One region of the Paraburkholderia sp. JPY465 genome, then DNA from elsewhere that is predicted to be linked to it. Evidence: riboswitches for the same ligand, from Rfam matches in the RefSeq annotation. Region 1 holds a riboswitch; the other holds the start of a gene.

Region 1 (3,405 bases):
AGCGGATGGCCGACCTTCTGCATAACGAGCGAACCGACCACCGCATACAGCGCGGCGGCCCACACCATATAGCCGGGGATATGCAGCGGCATGCCGCCGAGCGAAATACTCAGCGCGCCCGCGAGCGTCCACAGGATCGTGATGAACGACACCAGCGTGACGACGGTCGACAGCAGATCGAGCGTCAGCGACAGCGTGGTGGTCGCGAACGACTGCAGGTCGTCGCTGATCCGCTGGTCCGGGTTGTCGGCGAGGCGGTCACGCTCGATGCGGTAGAACGCGCTGTCGTTGAGCCACTCGTTCAGGTAGCGGGTGGTCAGCCACTGGCGCCAGCGGAATCCGAGCATCTGGCGCAGATAGCGCCCATACACGGCGAGGATGATGAAGCCGAACGCGAGTCCGGTAAAAATCATCAACAGATGCGGGAAGTCGTGGACGTTCTTCTGTTGCAGCGCGTTGTAGAAGTCTGCGCTCCAGCGGTTCAGGCGCACGTTGATCCAGACGACGATCAGGTTCATCACGATGATCGCGACGAGCAGCGCCCATGCGATGCCTCGTTCCTCGGAAACCCAGTAAGGCTTGATCAGGCTCCAGGCGGAGACCTTTTCGTCGGACGGCAGCGCGGGGCTGGCGGAAGTATGTGGTGTCATGAGCGTCCTGATGAAGTGCTGACCCGAAGTGCATTCCGGCGGCGTACGGGTCCGATCTGGTTACCCATGTCGGGCGATCCCGCTAACAGCCGGCCCTTTGCGAGGCCGTGACTGCGGCGGGTCTGCGATACCTGGCCGGGCATCGCGCCATCGCGATGAACGCGAGTCCGGACGGGCGCCCGATTCTGGCGTGACGCCCTTAAGCGAAAATTAATTTTTCGGGGCCGGCGTCCGCCGTGATTCCGCCGCCACGCATGCGGCCACGAGTGCCGCGCGCGCCGCGTTTTTTCGGCACCGGTCACGGCATTGTGCCAGACCGCCGGGCCGCTTCGCATCGACATCTCGTTAGACGGTGCCAGATCAAAATCGCGGCAGCGACGGCGGACCGCTGGTTTGCGGGCGCCGCGCCTTTTATGGTCTAATGACCTGCGACGAAACAGGGGTGCTTCGCCCACAGGCGGCATGATTTTCATGCCGGGGCGGCGAGGCTGAGAGAGACCCTTTGCACCCGATCCGGGTAATACCGGCGCGGGAAGTTTCCGGAAGCAACCGTCTTCCATTCCCCGCCGGGCGGCGAGCGCAGCTCACCTGCACACGCCGTGACCGGCCGGCTTCACCCGCCGGTTTCGTCCTGGGTACGTGCGTTTTTGGCCGTACGGAAAGGACTCGATGACCGCCTATTCTTCAGACATGCATCTTTCTCTTGGTCACGCCGCTTCCGGCGTGCCGTGCCGCTTTGGTTTTGCCCGCCGCAATCAAACGGAGAGCGCGCGATGAACCGTTCCGCTCGACCTGATTTCGCGGTGCTCGGCGGTGGTTTGTGCGGCCGGCTGGTCGCGTGGCGCCTCGCGGGCGACGGCCATCGCATAGCGCTCTATGAGCGCGGCAATGCCGCCGGGTCGCAGGCTGCCGCGTGGGTCGCCGCGGCGATGCTCGCGCCGCTGGCAGAAGCCGCGAGCGCCGAGCTGCTGATCACGCGGCTCGGTGCGAGTTCGCTCGAAAACTGGCCGCGCTTGCTTTCCGAACTGCCGGAACCGGTGTTTTTTCAGCGCAACGGCACGCTCGTCGTCTGGCATCACGCGGATCGCACGGAGGCGCCGCTGTTCGAGCGCCGCGTGCGCGCGAACGCGCCGGCCGAGTTGCTCGATGGCGGCTTCGTCGCGCTTTCGGGCGCGCAGCTCGGCGCCGCCGAACCCGCGTTGGCCGGCCGCTTCAATCAGGGCTGGCTGCTGCCGCGCGAGGGGCAACTCGACAATCGCCAGGTGCTGTCCGCGCTCGCCGCGGGGCTTGCCGAGCGCGGCGTCGACACGCACTGGAACACGCCGATCGGCGACGCGTCGCTGCCTGACGCCGGCATCACGATCGATTGCCGCGGGCTCGGCGCGAAGCCCGTGCTGCCGACGCTGCGCGGCATCCGCGGTGAAGTTGCGCGCGTGCATGCACCTCACCTGCAGCTGACTCGCCCGGTGCGGCTGCTGCATCCGCGCTACCCGCTGTATATCGCGCCGAAGCAGAACGGCCTCTACGTGATCGGCGCGACCGAGGTGGAGGGCGAGGACATGTCGCCCGTCAGCGTGCGTTCGGCGCTCGAATTGCTGAGTGCGGCGTTCTCGGTACATCCGGGCTTCGGCGAGGCGCGCATCCTCGAGCTGAATTCGCAGTGCCGGCCGACCTTGCCCGATCACCGTCCCGCGCTGCTGTGGGACGGCGCGCGCACGCTGCGCGTGAACGGCCTGTATCGGCACGGCTTTATGATCGCGCCGGAAGTCGCCGACGAAGCTGTACGTTTCGCGAGCGCGCTGCTCGACGGCCGCGTAGGGGACGTCGACGCATTTGCCGGCTGGCGGCGCGAGGCACGCTGGAGCGAGCTGTTCCAGCAGCATTTCGCGCGCGAGCCGGCCTGAGCGTGGCGGCCAACGTGCCGCGCGCGATGCCGCTTGCGCCATCGATTGAACCGTATTCGAACACCATGGACATTCATATCAATCAGAAGCCGTTGTCGTTGCCCGAAGGCTCGACCGTCGCCGATGCGCTCACCGCGTTTGGAGCGCGTCCGCCGTTCGCGGTCGCGCTCAACGGTGATTTCGTCGCGCGTGCGCAGCATGCGGCGCGCGCGTTGCAAACGGGCGACCGGCTCGACGTCGTGCAGCCGGTCGCGGGCGGCTGAGCGCGCTCGCGCCAGCCTGCCGCTTACCGAACGCAACAACCGTCGCCGAAAACCCATTGCCGTCACGCGGTCGGTTCTAGCCGCGACGGCAAACCAGGATGATGCAAATGACTTCTCACCAGAGCGCCGACGCGCTGACGCTATACGGTCAAACTTTCGTAAGCCGCGTGCTGCTCGGCACGTCGCGCTACCCGTCGCTGCAATCGCTGTCCGATTCGATCGACGCCGCGCGCCCCGGCATGGTGACCGTCGCGCTGCGCCGTCAGATGAACGAGGGCAACGCGGAAGCCGGCTTCTTCGATCTGCTCAAGCGCCACGGCGTGCCGTTGCTGCCCAATACGGCGGGCTGCCTGACCGTCGGTGAAGCGGTGACCACTGCGCATATGGCGCGCGAAATCTTCGAGACCGAGTGGATCAAGCTCGAACTGATCGGCGACGACTACACGCTGCAGCCCGACCCGGTCGGCCTGATCGAAGCCGCCGCGCGGCTCGTCAAGGATGGCTTCAAGGTGCTGCCGTACTGCACCGAGGATCTGGTGATCGGCCGCCGTCTGCTCGACGCTGGCTGCGAGGCGCTGATGCCGTGGG
Region 2 (3,405 bases), 2.9 Mb from region 1:
CGTAACTGACCACTACCGTCACGCGCGTGTCCGTATCGGTGCGCCGCGCGTTCAGCGACAGCACCCCGCCCGCGCGATCGACCGCGTAGTGGCCGTCGCGGGCCAGCACGACGTGCCCGGCGCCATCGACGAAACGCGCTGCCACCAGATCCCGCGACTGCGTGCCGCCGTTCACTTCGAGCGCGACATCGGCGCCGCTGACGACGCCCGGCGGCGCGCTGAACGTCACCGTGCGCGAGAAGCGCTGACCGGCCACGCTCGCACTTTCGACGGCGACGCCAGTGATCGCCGTATCCGCGCTGATCTGCAGCGGCGGTGCGACGATCATCCCCACGAACCGGATCACGCCGCCCGTCACCATCGATGCCGCCGGCGCCGCCAGCGGCGCGGCAAGCAATGCCACCACCGCGGCTGTGCGACCGAGCGTTCGCCACCGCATTCTTTCCGCTTTCATGTGCACCTCTCTGTCAATCGGTCAATCGGCGCGAGTCGCGTCGCGCCATTCACGCGCCATCCCGGAATCGCTTCGCAGGAGTGCGGCCTTCGCTGCACTTTGATTAACGGCAATCGTGTGACTGGCTTGAACGCTATGCGGGGCACGTCGCTTTCTTCTGGCACCGCACAAAAGACGGCCGCTCGACCGAGTGCGATGTCGCGAACGGAAACGCCCGAGACAGCGTGCTAACATCAAGCTTTCGTCGCTGGTGTCGCGGGCTTCACGTTTTGCTGCGCGGCAACCTCCTGTTCGCTATTCCCATCACCTGGTCGTTTTGCCCGTGACTTCTGTGCGTCGTCCGACTTTCCGTGTTCTCGCCCGCTTGCGCCCATGCCGCGCAGGCGGCTGCGCGCGCGCGGGTGTCGCGCCGCACGGCGCCGGCGAGACGTCCCGAACGCTCCCGCTTCGCGCCGCCCGGCGCCCTTGCTGACGTAGCCTGCCGATACCCAGGGCCGCGTCGCCGGGCTCCGGGCTTTCCCATTCGTGAACTCATCCGCCGACCACCCGCATGGGGTCGTCGCACGCGGCCATCCTCCACCGCCTTATCGGAGTCCTGATGATGAAGAAGATCAAAACCTGCTATCTGACCGAACTCGACGTGACCCGCCTCGAGAAATATGCGGCCGCCAACGCCAAGCTGCAGCACGTGCTCGACGACGTGCTCGAACGCGCGGTAATCGTTGATTCGCACGATATCCCCGCCGACGTCGTCACGATGAACTCGCAAGCGACGCTGATCGATACGGCGAGCGGCGAACAAATGACGTGGACCGTCGTCTATCCGCCCAACGCCGATTTCGCGCAAGGGCGGCTGAACGTGTTCTCGCCGGCTGGCCTCGCGCTGCTCGGCGCGCGCCGCGGCGAGAGCATCCGCTTCACGCCACCCAGCGGCGATCAGCAAGTCCTCAAGATCGCCAAAATCCTGTATCAGCCCGAAGCCGCCGACGATTTTTCCCTGTAAGCCGGCTGTTCCATTGTTGTAAGTTGCCCTGTCTGACGCGGTCTCGAAATAAGCATAGGAGATGTCCGGATTCATCTGGACCAGTTTTTTGAATCACGCAGACAGGTTGCCAAACCGCGGGCGGGCGGTGTATCGTGTGCGCTGCTAACGCGGGGGTCCTGCGTAGCGCGGAGCTGGAGGTCCGTGTTGCGTGGGTGAGAAATACCCTTTGAACCTGATCTGGATAATGCCAGCGCAGGGAAGCGTACGGATCTCGCACCAGCCTCAGCAGCCTCACCTCCCAGCGATTTCCGACCACTTCCATCTCAGTCTCCTGCTTAGCCGCCCCACTTTGTACGGAGACTTACATGAGCGCCAATCCGAAGTTTATTTCCGCCGAAGCCCATGTGGACGAGGCCGCCGTCGCGCCGCTGCCGAATTCGCGCAAGGTCTACGTGACCGGCTCACGCCCCGACATCCGAGTGCCGATGCGCGAAATCTCGCAGGCAGACACGCCCGACAGCTTCGGCGGCGAAAAGAATCCGCCGATCTACGTGTACGACACGTCGGGCCCCTACTCCGATCCGGACGCGAAGATCGACATCCGCGCGGGTCTGCCCGCGCTGCGTCAGGCGTGGATCGAAGAGCGCGGCGACACTGAGCCGCTGAGCGGTCTGTCGAGCAGCTTCAGCCGCGAGCGCGCTGCCGATCCGGCCACCGCGCAGCTGCGTTTCCCGGGTCTGCATCGCACGCCGCGGCGCGCGATCGCCGGCAAGAACGTGACGCAGATGCACTACGCGAAGCAAGGCATCATCACGCCGGAAATGGAATACATCGCGATTCGCGAGAACCAGCGCCGTGCCGAGTATCTGGAGACCCTCAAGGCGAGCGGCCCGAACGGCGCGAAGCTCGCCGCGATGATGGGCCGCCAGCATCCGGGCCAGGCGTTCGGCGCGAGCGCGTTCGGCCCGAACGGCCTCACCGAAATCACCGCGGAGTTCGTGCGCGAGGAAATCGCGCGCGGCCGCGCGATCATCCCGAACAACATCAATCACCCGGAAAGCGAGCCGATGATCATCGGCCGCAACTTCCTCGTGAAGGTGAATGCGAACATCGGCAACTCGGCGGTGACCTCCTCCATCGGCGAGGAAGTCGACAAGATGACCTGGGCGATCCGCTGGGGCGGCGACACGGTGATGGATCTGTCGACCGGCAAGCACATTCATGAAACGCGCGAATGGATCATCCGCAATAGCCCGGTGCCGATCGGCACGGTGCCGATTTACCAGGCGCTCGAAAAGGTCAACGGCAAGGCTGAAGATCTGACGTGGGAAATCTTCCGCGACACGCTCATTGAACAGGCCGAGCAGGGCGTCGACTACTTCACGATCCACGCGGGCGTGCGTCTGCAATACGTGCCGCTCACCGCGAACCGGATGACCGGCATCGTGTCGCGCGGCGGCTCGATCATGGCGAAGTGGTGCCTCGCGCATCACAAGGAAAGCTTCCTGTACGAGCATTTCGAAGACATCTGCGAAATCATGAAGGCCTACGACGTGGCTTTCTCGCTCGGCGACGGCCTGCGTCCCGGCTCGATCTACGACGCGAACGACGAAGCGCAACTGGGCGAGCTTAAGACGCTCGGCGAGCTCACGCAGATCGCATGGAAGCACGACGTGCAGGTGATGATCGAAGGTCCGGGCCATGTGCCGATGCAACTGATCAAGGAGAACATGGACCTGCAGCTCGACTGGTGCGACGAAGCGCCGTTCTACACGCTCGGGCCGCTGACCACCGACATCGCGCCGGGCTACGACCACATCACGTCGGGCATTGGCGCCGCGATGATCGGCTGGTTCGGCACCGCGATGCTGTGCTACGTGACGCCGAAGGAACACCTCGGTCTGCCGAACAAGGACGACGTGAAGACCGGCATCATCACGTACAAGCTCGCCGCGCACGCAGCGGA

What was found. A riboswitch is a leader RNA that binds a small molecule or an ion and turns the genes downstream of it on or off. The one in region 1 is predicted to bind thiamine pyrophosphate.
Region 2: it holds a riboswitch for thiamine pyrophosphate, as region 1 does, so the genes downstream of both, thiC (phosphomethylpyrimidine synthase ThiC) here and QFZ94_RS32030 (FAD-dependent oxidoreductase) in region 1, are expected to answer to the same signal.

What each region holds. Positions count from the first base shown of each region.
Region 1 covers NZ_JBNDMT010000003.1:3,753,937-3,757,341, forward strand. Annotated here, with positions in the region: gene QFZ94_RS32025 (ABC transporter ATP-binding protein/permease) at 1-650, opposite strand, end outside; TPP riboswitch at 1,079-1,202, shown strand; gene QFZ94_RS32030 (FAD-dependent oxidoreductase) at 1,424-2,554, shown strand; gene thiS (sulfur carrier protein ThiS) at 2,620-2,817, shown strand; gene QFZ94_RS32040 (thiazole synthase) at 2,925-3,405, shown strand, end outside.
Region 2 covers NZ_JBNDMT010000003.1:853,926-857,330, reverse strand. Annotated here, with positions in the region: gene QFZ94_RS18545 (hypothetical protein) at 1-454, opposite strand, end outside; gene QFZ94_RS18540 (GreA/GreB family elongation factor) at 1,053-1,457, shown strand; TPP riboswitch at 1,599-1,716, shown strand; gene thiC (phosphomethylpyrimidine synthase ThiC) at 1,805-3,405, shown strand, end outside.